Regions from separate parts of the Paenibacillus sp. JNU01 genome, predicted to be linked through region 3. Evidence: a T-box and tRNA genes for the amino acid it is inferred to sense, from the RefSeq annotation. Region 3 holds a T-box; the other regions hold tRNA genes.
The links. The T-box of region 3 lies ahead of leuS (leucine--tRNA ligase). A T-box ahead of a tRNA ligase gene usually reads a tRNA of that ligase, here a tRNA-Leu.
Positions count from the first base shown of each region.

Region 1: it encodes a tRNA-Leu, which carries the amino acid that the T-box ahead of leuS (leucine--tRNA ligase) is inferred to sense. The anticodon was not compared.
Region 2: it encodes a tRNA-Leu, which carries the amino acid that the T-box ahead of leuS (leucine--tRNA ligase) is inferred to sense. The anticodon was not compared.

Region 1 covers NZ_CP169723.1:5,639,525-5,643,791, reverse strand. Annotated here, with positions in the region: gene NLBNIHML_RS24510 (HAD family hydrolase) at 288-686, opposite strand; cyclic di-AMP (ydaO/yuaA leader) riboswitch at 802-977, opposite strand; gene NLBNIHML_RS24505 (glutathione peroxidase) at 1,349-1,828, shown strand; tRNA gene NLBNIHML_RS24500 (tRNA-Leu) at 1,976-2,058, opposite strand; gene NLBNIHML_RS24495 (urease accessory protein UreF) at 2,503-3,204, shown strand; gene NLBNIHML_RS24490 (XRE family transcriptional regulator) at 3,475-3,690, shown strand; gene NLBNIHML_RS24485 (nitrogen regulation protein NR(II)) at 3,718-4,267, shown strand, end outside.
Region 2 covers NZ_CP169723.1:6,215,881-6,220,147, reverse strand. Annotated here, with positions in the region: gene NLBNIHML_RS27340 (helix-turn-helix domain-containing protein) at 1-381, shown strand, start outside; gene NLBNIHML_RS27335 (sn-glycerol-1-phosphate dehydrogenase) at 609-1,757, opposite strand; gene NLBNIHML_RS27330 (hypothetical protein) at 1,916-2,101, shown strand; tRNA gene NLBNIHML_RS27325 (tRNA-Leu) at 2,203-2,287, opposite strand; gene NLBNIHML_RS27320 (Gfo/Idh/MocA family protein) at 2,510-3,502, shown strand; gene NLBNIHML_RS27315 (DoxX family protein) at 3,558-3,953, shown strand; gene NLBNIHML_RS27310 (winged helix-turn-helix transcriptional regulator) at 4,176-4,267, shown strand, end outside.
Region 3 covers NZ_CP169723.1:2,006,468-2,010,734, forward strand. Annotated here, with positions in the region: gene comER (late competence protein ComER) at 1-276, shown strand, start outside; gene leuS (leucine--tRNA ligase) at 257-2,701, opposite strand; T-box leader at 2,779-3,048, opposite strand; gene NLBNIHML_RS08695 (phosphotransferase family protein) at 3,159-4,115, opposite strand.

The DNA.
Region 1 (4,267 bases), 3.2 Mb from region 3:
GTTCAAAAAGTCTGGTTTTCAGTATCGAGAAGATGGAATGAAGCTAGAAATGGAGTAGCGGAGCGTAGGGAAAACTACGTGAGCAACGGACATTTCGGCTGAATTTCATATTCGATGCTGATGATGCCGCTAGGCATCCTTCGTAATCAAAAGCGGACTTTTTGAACTACCTTTAAAACCATAAAAAAGAAGACTCACCATCATGCACGAGTCTCCTCAAATTTCCGTTTATCGATACATTCAATTATAACAGGCACCTTACACCTGAGCAATCTCAAGCTATGACATTACCCATTGAGGAGAAAGCCGACTTCCCCATTGAGTGAATATACAATCCGGTCTGCACCCATTCCCCGATAGATCCCCTTCGGATGGCTTTGCTCCGTAATGACGCATAGGGATTTTGATGTCCACGATCGACAGATCTGTAAATAACGACAGGTCAGATTCAGGCTGTTCTCGAAAATAAACACGTTACCAACGCTTGCCTGCGGCAAAAACCATTTTTGAGCTGCAGCCGTATTCATGCGAATGACATGTTCTACTCCGATTCTACGGAGTCTGCGCTCTTCCCCTGCACTGTTGGTTAGAACGGCAAACGGCATTTTTTTGTACATCAGCAATTTGATAAATTTGCGTCCTGCTTCATTAGGAGCAGTCACTAAGATCATCTCAGTATCCATCATTCGTTCCTCCCTTGGCGTGAAAAGACAACAAAAAAGAAGCGTGGGGGACCAAGGCCTCCCGAACGCTTCTTAAAGAATCCATGGCGAAATCGCCATGAACCAGCGTACGGCTTGTTGCCTCTCCCTTTAACGCTTACGAGGTTAGCTGACGGATTCGGGCGCGAGAGTCGCCCTATTTCCGGCTGTCACCGGAAAATTCACCCCATGAATGCCTACTGTCCTGGACAGCGCATTCCGTTGGTTCCCCCGTTTCCCACTCATGAATGAATGGAAACTCAGCGATTAAAACATCGTTCGTATATCTTAAGTTAAGATTGAGCGATATTATCGTTTGTTTCGTTTTTCAGGTACAATTTAGTTTTAAATTGAAATTACGATATGAATCATACACCCGTGCCATGGCGGTGTAAAGTCCGGACAGATCACCGAATCGGCAGATTTTCGCCATTATTCATATATAATAACGCTTACAATACGGTTATACGCTATCCACCTCGTCAAGGCTATCTAATTCTCACTCTCGCGTAAATCACTTCGCAATTCATTCACGCATTCTGCACAACTTGCCAGTTTTGATTCTTTTAACACCATATTAGTTTTGCATTATTTAATTGTAACCAATATAATGAAAGGTATCAGATGATATCATGGAGGCGATTGAGATGACAGTCTACGATTACAAAGTGAATACCCTTCGCGGTCAAGAAGTTGAAATGTCCGACTACCGTGATAAAGTGTTACTGATTGTGAATACGGCAAGCTCATGCGGACTTACACCTCAATTCAAAGGTCTGCAAGAACTGCAAGACAAGTTCCAGGATGCGCCATTTGAAGTCCTTGGATTTCCAAGCAACCAGTTTGCCCAGGAAAAAGGTTCTTCCGACGATATCGCGGAGTTCTGTCAGATGAATTATGGCGTGAGCTTCCCTATGTTTGAGAAAATTGATGTGAATGGCTCAAGTGCTCACCCGCTCTTCCAACACCTTAGCAAAGAAGCACCCGGCCTGCTCGGCTCCAAAGCAATCAAATGGAATTTCACCAAATTCCTTGTGGATCAGAACGGACAGGTAGTTAAACGTTATGCTCCCAAAACAACACCTGACAAGATTGAAGAAGATATCAAGAACTTGCTGCAAAAATAGTACATCGGCCACCCTTAGCCGGAAGGTAGAGCACCATTACCCCCGGTAATGGATGGCCTTTTTTCAACTTCTGGTACCAGACTGTTCAAAAAGGCAAAAAAAGAAGCTTTCCATTAATGGAAAGCTTCTTCTTCATCGTTCATATGATGCGGTCGAGAGGACTCGAACCTCCACGGGCATACGCCCACTACCCCCTCAAGATAGCGTGTCTGCCATTCCACCACGACCGCATGTCGTAAATAATCGGCAACAGAATTGATTATACAGGGTTCTGAAATAAAAGTAAAGTATTTTTTAAACCTTCTTTTTTAGCTAGGCATTTTCCTCAAAAAACGCATATTCTCGTCATGTTTACCCATGAACTGCATATTATTAGATTTGATCCCCTCTTTTTCGGTAAGAGCCGATCTTGTTGATTCATTTATATATAGTCCTTCCTTATATATAGTCCTCCCTGAACTCCGTCACATAAATAACATAATAAGTTATATAAAATGACACAAATATTAAATATCAGAATCTATTCATTAAATTTAACGGATACTATTGACAAAAAGCGGACGTTTATGGGATGATAACTATCATATAATTCGGATTTTCAAACATAAAGTTAACAAAAAGGAATATAAATGTCATTTAACATGACATTTAACGAACACAGGAGGCGAATGATTGTGAACCGTGGGAATAAGCTGCTCGATTATGTCAAACTGCTTGATTCCTCTATTCAGGTTGGAGGGTTTACCCATTCCTTCGGCATGGATATCCATATCAGGGAGGGTACCATTCGTAATGCTGAAGATCTCGAATCATTCATGCGTTGTCAGTTGCATCCCAGCATTGTTCGTCTTGAAGGCATGGCCATCAAAGGCATCTATACCGCAGCAGATCACAAGGATACATGGCGGATAGCTCTGATCGATAAACTGGTCCATGTTCAGCGAACTCCTGGAGATCTCAGAGAACAAGCTGCCGCCATGGGAAAACGATTGATCAGACTGGCACGCGCTCTGCACCCCTGGATTGATTTTAGCCAGCTCGAACAGATCTTCGCCAAATATGATTCGGTTGGCTGCCTCTCCACTGTTCACGCCTGGATTAACCACCACCTCGACATCCCGGTCGAGGAAGCGGTCCTTGGTTACCTGCATTCAGCCATGAATGCCTGCATAACCAAAGCCTCCAAAGTCATTCCCCTGAATAACGATATAACCAAAGATCTGATGGTACGCCTGGCCTCAGATCTGGAGACTGAATGGAATACCGTAAGCGCCTCGGCTGCGGATGGACTGGCACAGCCAACCTCAATGTCCATGAAATCATTTTTCCCCAGTTTCCATATGCTTGGAGCTGGACTTCATGCCTACAGAGCCTAGTCCTCTTGATCCACAAACCCGCCCCCTTCCCTTCATCAAACAAACTAAAAAACACGCCGGCAACCTCCTTGCCGACGTGTTTTTTGTCATCTTATTTGTTTATTTAACGTATTTACGCCATTTAACATCACAAAATACACTTTTTTCCGTCTTTTTTAATTGTTAGATGACGGATTTACGTATATAATGAAATATACAGCTCGCATTTCTATATATTCTACATGAAGAAAGGGCGACTGAATACTACATTCTAACCAGGGGTGAACCCTTTTGAACAAGAACAAGAACAAGAAAAAACCAGTCACTCCGTTCGGATGGGCCATCAAACGACGGCTAACCGAACTACAAGTGGACCAGAAGACCTTTTGTGAACAGCACGGCATCCCACCCTACCGTTTATCCAATCTCATCCACGGCACACGCAAAGCAACCCGATTCAGGCACATGGTCGCTGATATTTTGGATATTCCAGATGAACTGAGATAAGATTTCTGTCAAAGGAGGGTCCCATCCATGAGACATGTTACATCCGATCTGGAGAGACTGTCGTTCCAGTCCATACGTCACCAACTCATCATCGTTGATCATAATTGGATCATTCACAGTTGTAACCGCGCCTGGCAACAGGGGCTCGGCCAATCACCACCATACCCGGATGCGAATATTAATCATGCACATTACCTGCATCTGACGGAAGCCTGGGCAATACGAAGCAAGAACGCAAACACGGCACTTGTCGCACAGAATTTGAAAGAACGCGGAATACCCTTTAATCGAAATCATACATATGATATCTGCGTGTATACTGTATACAACGAAGAGAGGTGGTTTCGCGTGGAACTCACCCCTCTGTCTCACACGAATACAATTCTGGATACCGATCTAGCTTTGATTGCACACATGGATATTACCGAACAGAGGAAGACAGAACACCAATTGAAGAAGGCATTGTCTGAAGTGCGCACATTGCGTGGACTGCTGCCTATTTGCGCTGTCTGCAAACAAATCAAGGACGAAGAGGAACAGTGGACCTCCGTTGAGAATTATCTGGAGAAGCATACCC
Region 2 (4,267 bases), 2.7 Mb from region 3:
TATGAAGGACGGATACCCGGCAGTACCAATTTGGACAAGACCTGCCAATTGCTCGGCTATCCCCGCCACATTCTTTTTAATGAGGAAGTTGTGCGTAATAGCCCTGTCATATGTCAACCCGAGTCATCTCGCTTCATGAAGCGTACAGTGACCCGTTCTCCGGTTAGTAACCGTATCTTGACAGGCTTGTGTATGGTCCATGATTTGTCGGTGACAGATGTCAGCCACTGGATCGGGGTTCATCCCGGCACTTTCCGCAAATGGCTGCATCAGGGAACACTGCCTTCCGCTGCGTTTCAGGAACAAGCGGAGCAATTTTTCCGCATCCCGAAAACTATTTTGTTCGCAGATGTCATCTTGAAAGATCGTCGCAACAACTAAATAAGCGAACAACCAAAAGGCTCTGATCTCCTCCCAGGAGGCCAGAGCCTTTTTAAAATGAAACATCCCCCTCTTCTCTCCCGACCTTGAAGCAGCCTTGCTGGCACTTACGCCAACGCCGTCAGGTGATCCCCTTCACGGCTTTCTAATCCAAACCAAGGCCATTTCAGCCCACTAGAAGCCAATACTATGCAATCTCGGAGACCATACATCCTTAGAAATAACCCTTACCTCGTTTTTAACACTTCATTGATATATTTCAATCCGGTATATCGAGGACGAAGCGTATGCGCTGTGGTAAACGCATGTTCCACCATCTCCGGGGTTACACCAAGTTGTTCAGTAGTCACAGGTCCACCTACTTGCTCCAACCATGCGATGAGCTGAGCAGCCTCCGGTAATTGGTTATATATCGCAAATACTGGTTCACCCGAAGTTTGTGCAAGTTCTTTATATCTCACCGTAAGCAATGCACAGGCCACCCCAACTTTGGCACCATGCAGAACCGGTCTTTCTCCAGCCTGCATCAGTTCCATCTCCAAGATGTGAGACAGGTGATGCTCACCCCCGGATGCCGGGCGGGAATGGTCAATGATCAGCATGGAGATGCCAGAAATAATTAATGCATCCATTAATGCAGCTACTCCCTCTGCTCGCCCCTCCGCAATAGCTTGTACCTGATTAATGCAGGAATTCAGCGCTTCTTCTGTCATCCGATAAGCGACCGGACAGAACTGTTCTCCTCCCAGATCTCGAGAAACAATCCAGTCTGCAAGGGAAGTATATTTGCCCAGCATATCTCCAAATCCAGCAGCCGTCATCTCTCGGGGAGCTTGCTCCAAAATATTCATATCCGCAAAGATGGCCTCAGGCGGAACAGCCTGAAATGTCTGTTTGATGCCGCTTACAATTAAGGGCGCACCTGCAGAGGTAAACCCATCCACTGAAGCCGCTGTCGGTATCGACAGAAAGGGCTTGTTCATTTTGGAACATACAAATCGCACCAGATCATGAATGGTACCTGAGCCCACCGCAATGACAGCCTGGCTTTCCAATTTCACACCCAACATGACCTGCACAATAGCTGCTTCATCCGCAATAACATCACCCGTACGATTTTCCGGCAGAGCGATCTCATCCACATGCATTCCCGCTTCCCGAACACTGTTCAGCACATCAGATCCGGCAGCCCGAAACGTATGTCGATCATAAACAACCGTCACATGGCGGTACCCTTGTTCAGACAAATAACCAGGTAACCTCTGAATGGCCCCGGCTTCCAGATGAATGAGCATATCTACCACTCGGTGTTGATGACCACAAGCGCACTGCTGTGCTTCCTCATTCCACGCTGCAATTCGTTCGTTCATATTCATTCGCTCTTACCCTCCCATATGAGATATCATGCATAATTAACGTGTTAAAACCGCAAGATAAAAAAGGAAATAAAATGTGATGATTTTCCTGATCACACTTTACTTCCTGTTCCCCATATTTGCAAATCCATATCTCACATGTCCAAGTAGGTGAATTAATGAAATTAACCAACGAATTAGGAATATCGCTCGGATTTCTCGCCGGAACCACCTTTGGCAGCGGTATCGCTTTTTTGTTTCGTCTCCAGTCCGTTGAGGTTATTGCCAGTGTTACACTGTTTGGAATAGCTGGAGCTATCACCGGCCTCATTATGGCAGTCATTCTGCGGCAACGTCAGCATTAGAGTGCCAACAGCGAAATACCGAATTCACAATGTTATTGTAAAAATAAAAGAAAGGTTCGTGAATTGCTCTAAAGCAACTCGCGAACCTTTCTTTGGTTTGATGCGGTCGAGAGGACTCGAACCTCCACGGGGGGTTAGCCCACACGGACCTGAACCGTGCGCGTCTGCCAATTCCGCCACGACCGCATATTATGTATCTCCTCATCCATGGATGAAAAGCGTTCCGGTGAAGCAATTCCTTGTTTTACCGTAATTCAGAGTATACATGCTCCAAAATAATAATGCAACTTCTTTTTATCCATTCAGAAAAAGGACATATGTCCTTTTTTATCAACGTCAAACACCCTATCGTATTATCAAGCAAACAAACCACCAATACGAATGATACATTGAAGGAGAGATCTCATTTTGAAAACAACCCATCTGTGCTTTATCGGTGCCGGGTTTCATGCATCCACGAATATATATCCTTCTGTCGTTGAATGCGGAGCGCAGATCCAGGCCATTGCCACTCGCAGTACGGAACGATCTGAAGCAGCTCTGCTGAGATTTGGCAGCAATGGCAAAGCGTATGATAACGCTCAGCTTATGTTACAGCAGGAAACTTGTCATGGAGTCGTTGTGGTCGCCCAGCCTATGGATCAGACTGCTCTTGTCCTTGAATGCATTCAGGCTGGCAAAAATGTATACGTGGACAAGCCGCTTGGATGGAACGCTGCGGAAGCCTCCACTGTAGCCGAAGCTGCCGAGCAGGCTGGCGTCGTTGTCATGGTTGGTTTTATGAAGCGTTATGCTCCGGTCTACTTGAAGTTAAAAGAACTCATTAATGGTGGATCGCTAGGTAAAGTGCGTTCGTTTCAGATGAAATTCGCTGTAGACAGCACCCCGTTTTGCAAGGATGAGGAGCAGTTCATCAAACTCGCTGCCATTCATATGATCGATCTGATGCGCTACTTATTCGGAGAAGCTATACGTGTTACAGGCACAACCGTGAAGGATGGGGAGCACATTAATCAAAGCATTTCCCTTGTATTCGAAAATAACGTGGTAGGCAGTGCTTATTTTACCGGCATGAGTGCCTGGTCACGGGAGAGTGAAAGTGTACTCGTCACCTTTGATCACGGATTTGCGTCAGCTGAAGAGATCAACACTCTTACTGTCCATCAATCCCGAAGCTCGACAAGCCTTCCCTGGAAATCTCTCGAGGAGCAAGATACCGTATATACCCCTTCCGGATCTCCCATGTCAGGAGCTTATCGCGACCTTTATCTACGCGGTTTCGTTGGTGAGATGGCGCACTTCATCACGTGCTGCCAGAACCAGACAGTCCCACATTCTAGCGCCAAGGATAATATTGCAACGATGGCTCTATGTGACTCCATTCTATCATCACTGAAGTAGCATATACACACTCATTATCATACTTTAACACATTCAGAGAAGAGGAAATCATCTCATGTTAGACACGGGTCTACTCATTATTCGTCTCGTTATCGGTTTTATTATGATCGGACATGCCTGCAAGAAACTGTTTGGCTGGTTTGGGGGTGAGGGTGTATCAGGGACGGCTGAATTTTTCGGAGCGATTAGCCTGAAACCCGCTAGAGCGTTGGCCGTGTGCGCAGGACTTGCTGAATTAATTGGTGGATTCCTGTTTGGAGTCGGTCTATGGATTATCGTTGGAGCCATTCTACTCATGCTTCCGATGATTGTAGCCATAGCCAAGGTTCACGCAGATAAAGGTCTATGGAATCTGAACGGAGGATTCGAATATAACCTTGTGATGATTGGATCATTACTTGGTGTTGCTCTCGCTGGAGCTGGTGCATATTCCCTCGATGCCCTGATATAGTGTACAAAATTCATCCCATTTATTGAGCCTCCATGTTTCGCAAGCCGAAACGGGGGCTCTTTTTTTCTTACAGACATCATCACATCTGCCTGCGCCTAGGATTAGGGTTTATAATCTGCATAATAAGTGATATGCTCTTTCATGAACTATACGTACGATATGTAATGTAATCACCCAAATGGATACCATAGATTATCACCGTAAAGTGGAGGTGCACTAATAATGAAAAAAGATGCAACCAAGCCATGTCCAACGCCATACGGCTGTTCCGTGGAAGTTACTCTTAGTGTGATTGGAGGCAAATGGAAAGGTGC
Region 3 (4,267 bases):
ACAGGCATCAAAAGAGCAGATGCCTGCGCTCTGGCTGGCGAAATGCTTCTGGGAACAGGCAAGCTGCTTACCGAAGGAGGATACACGCCGCAAGAGCTTCAAGCTCGTGTCGCTGTACCTGGCGGTATTACCGCTCAGGCACTTGCACTGCTGAAGGTTAGTCTCGACGGTGTTTTCGACAGCCTGATCCGCACGACACATGACAAATATGATGAAGATTTGTTAAAGCTGGATGAACTATTTCGAGCCGGTGAGATTAACCGGCAACAATATTAACGAGTTTGCCTGGAACGGCAATGACCTTGCGAATGGTCTTGCCTTCCAGCGCCTGCTTAACAGGTGCCAGCTCCATCGTGAAGTCCTGCATACCCTGTGCATCCAAGTCCTTCGCGATCGTCGCACGAGTTACGATTTTACCGTTTACCTGAACAACGATTTCTACTTCCGCATCCACTGTCATGGACTCGTCATATTCCGGCCAAGCCACGTAAGAGATTCCACCTTCATGACCCAAACGACTCCACAGTTCTTCTGCCATATGCGGTGCCAGTGGTGACAGCAGTTGCACAAAGTTCTCCATCGCTTCACGAGGCAGTGTATCGGCTTTGTATGCATCGTTGATGAAGATCATCAGCTGGCTGATAGATGTGTTGAAGCGCAGATGTTCCAGATCTTCCGTCACTTTTTTGATCGTTTTGTGAGCAGTCCGCTTGAACTCATCCGTTCCACCGTCCACCGTAATCTTGTCATTGATGGCTCCTGTATCTTCGTTAATGAAGAGACGCCATACACGTGACAGGAAGCGGTGCATGCCTTCAACCCCGTTTGCATTCCACGGTTTTGTCGCTTCCAATGGTCCCATGAACATTTCGTACAGACGCAATGTATCCGCACCGAATTCATTCACAATTTCATCCGGGTTGATGACATTACCACGAGATTTACTCATTTTCTCATTGTTCGTGCCTAGGATCATACCTTGGTTCACCAGTTTGTGGAACGGCTCTTTGGTATCCACAACACCCAGATCATACAGTACTTTATGCCAGAAACGAGCATACAGCAAGTGAAGCACCGCGTGCTCCGCTCCGCCAATGTACAGATCAACAGGCAGCCACTGCTGCTGTTTCTCCTTGGAGATCAGTTCCTTGTCATTGTGCGGATCGATAAAGCGCAGGTAATACCAGCAGCTACCCGCCCATTGTGGCATGGTGTTGGTCTCACGACGCGCCTTCATTCCCGTTTCCGGATCTACCGTATTCACCCACTCCGTAACATTCGCCAGTGGTGATTCTCCAGTACCCGAAGGTTTGATCTGATCGATATCAGGCAGCAGCAGTGGAAGTTGATCCTCCGGTACGGTCTTCATCGTTCCGTCTTCCAGATGCAGAATCGGAATTGGCTCACCCCAGTAGCGCTGACGGCTGAACAGCCAATCACGCAGACGATAGGTTACTTTCCCTTGTCCTTTACCGTTCTCTTCCAACCAGGCAATCATCTTGGCAACTGCTTCTTCATTGTTCAGTCCGTTCAGGAAATCGGAATTCACATGTGCGCCATCACCGGAATATGCCTCTTGTGTAACGTCTCCACCTTGAATAACCTCAATGATATCCAGACCGAACTGCTTCGCAAATTCCCAGTCACGCGCATCATGCCCTGGAACAGCCATAACCGCACCTGTACCATAACCCGCAAGAACGTAATCAGCAATCCAGATCGGCAATTTTGCACCATTAACGGGATTGATTGCATAAGCACCAGTGAATACACCTGTTTTGTCCTTGGCCAAATCCGTACGTTCCAGATCACTCTTACGAGAAGCCTGCTCCTGATAAGCCTGAATCGCTTCACGTTGGTCATCCGTTGTAATCGCTTCTACCAATTCATGTTCCGGAGCAAGTACTGCAAAGCTCGCACCGAACAATGTGTCCGCACGGGTAGTGAATACCTTAATAACTTCCTCGCGACCTTCAATGGCAAAAACAACTTCTGCACCTGTCGATTTACCGATCCAGTTACGCTGCATATCCTTGATGCTTTCAGACCAATCCAGCTCTTCCAAGTCTTCCAACAGACGCTCTGCATACTCGGTAATTTTCAGTACCCATTGACGCATCGGTTTACGTACAACCGGATGTCCACCGCGTTCACTCTTGCCATCAATAACCTCTTCATTAGCCAGTACCGTTCCAAGTGCTTCGCACCAGTTTACTGCGACTTCGTCCACATAAGCGAGGCCCTTATTGTACAACTGGATAAATATCCATTGTGTCCATTTATAATACTCAGGGTCCGTTGTGCTGATCTCACGATCCCAGTCATAGGAGAAACCGAGTGATTTGATCTGGCGACGGAAGTTGTCAATATTGCGGAATGTAATATGCCGTGGATGTTCACCTGTATCCAATGCATGCTGCTCAGCAGGCAGACCGAAAGCATCCCAACCCATCGGATGTAATACATTGTAACCGCGCATACGTTTGTAACGGGAAACGATATCCGTTGCCGTATATCCTTCCGGGTGACCTACGTGCAGACCTGAACCGGATGGATAAGGGAACATATCCAGTGCATAAAATTTCGGTTTAGCAGGGTCCTCACCCGTTTTAAACGTTTTATTGGCATCCCAGTATTGCTGCCAACTTTTTTCCATGACTTGTGGCTGATAGCCGTGCTTCGGCTGGTTATTCTCACTCATCTATTGTTCCTCCTTCAGGTTACTCGCTTAGCTTTAATTGCAACAAAAAAACCTCAGCATCCCGTAGCGTTTGCAGCGCTAGGGACGAGAGGTTGAATTCCCGTGGTACCACCCTAGTTAGCGGACGAACGTGCTTCGTCATCCACTCCCTTTGGACCTGTAACGGCGGTTAACCGATGCGGATTTCCATTCCTGAATTCCAGCTTATACTTAGCAGGTTAGACAGGATGGTGTAATCACCGCATTTCTCCAAGGCGAGTTCGCAATTTACTGTCAACCGGCTTGCACCAACCGCCGGCTCTCTGTGATGTACAGAAATCACTACTAATCCTTATCATCGAAATATGTATACAATATCGGGAACATTATATAAAAAAGCAAGCCCAAAGTCAATATTACATGTTATAAACGCCATCTTGAAGCTCATGGTTCGTACCCTTCATAACGCGGTTGCTGTTCAGGACAACCGAAATCGCTCAATTCCTTCCTCCAGGTTATGAATAGTCCAATTCACATGTTCCTGATTGTCATATTGCCGATAAGCGCACTCAATGCGCAGCACCAGATCAAAGTACAAGTCATACAGACTTCTTCTTTTTAGCTCACTTTCAGTCGTAATCGCAAGCCCATAACCTTTCACAAAACCGGGTGTATAGTTAAAATGACTGAAATAATGCTCCATCAGAGGGTCTGCCCACAGTGAACGTTCAAAATCAATAATTGCTGTGATGCGGCCTTTGTCTACTAGAATATTTCCATCCCATAGATCCCAGCTGACAAGAACAGGTTCTTTTACATCGTCCAACACATCCGATTTCTCTTCAATCAAACGTCTCAATTCAGAGTGATCCATCGAAAATGTAATCCCGGCTTCTTCCCCATCGGCAAGAACGTCTTCCATCAGGTTCATAAATGCTTCTTTCCATGTGGAATAACGCTGTTTTTGCTCTGAGAAATATCCGAACTTCTCGCCCTTGATTTCATTTATTCGACGATTGTAACGCCCCAGTTGTTGTTCAACGGCTTCCTGCTCTTCCGCAGAATACTGATCCTTGACCTGATTATAGGGTGTTCCAGACATGTACTCCATGATAAAATACCGCGCTGAAGCCATGGTTAACGAATCATCATAAACCAGAACTTTGGGTACGGGAACATCCTTCAACTCGCCGATGAGACGCAGTGCCTCGACCTCAGCAATCATCAGATCCTGCTCACAGCGCATCAGATTGGTGGAAGCCGAAGGGGCAATTTTGAGTACCACTTGCTGTTGGTCACTCAATGTAATGAGATATGCATGATTGGCCCAGCCATCCACCATTTCCTTGTAGTCCTGTATACTTGCAGATAGATGCTGCTCGATTATGGCATTTATTTGTTCTGACGAGAGTCTTGTTTTATATGTACTTTCCACTTCCACACCTCACCTCGACTATTGGTTTCCATAGAAAACGCTTTCTATCCGACTATTATCGCCTCCTTTACTTTAGCTGGCAATACTTTTTGTCACGCTCTTGGGTCTTTCCAAGCATTTCTTCGCCCGATCACAGAAACATGTCAATCCAT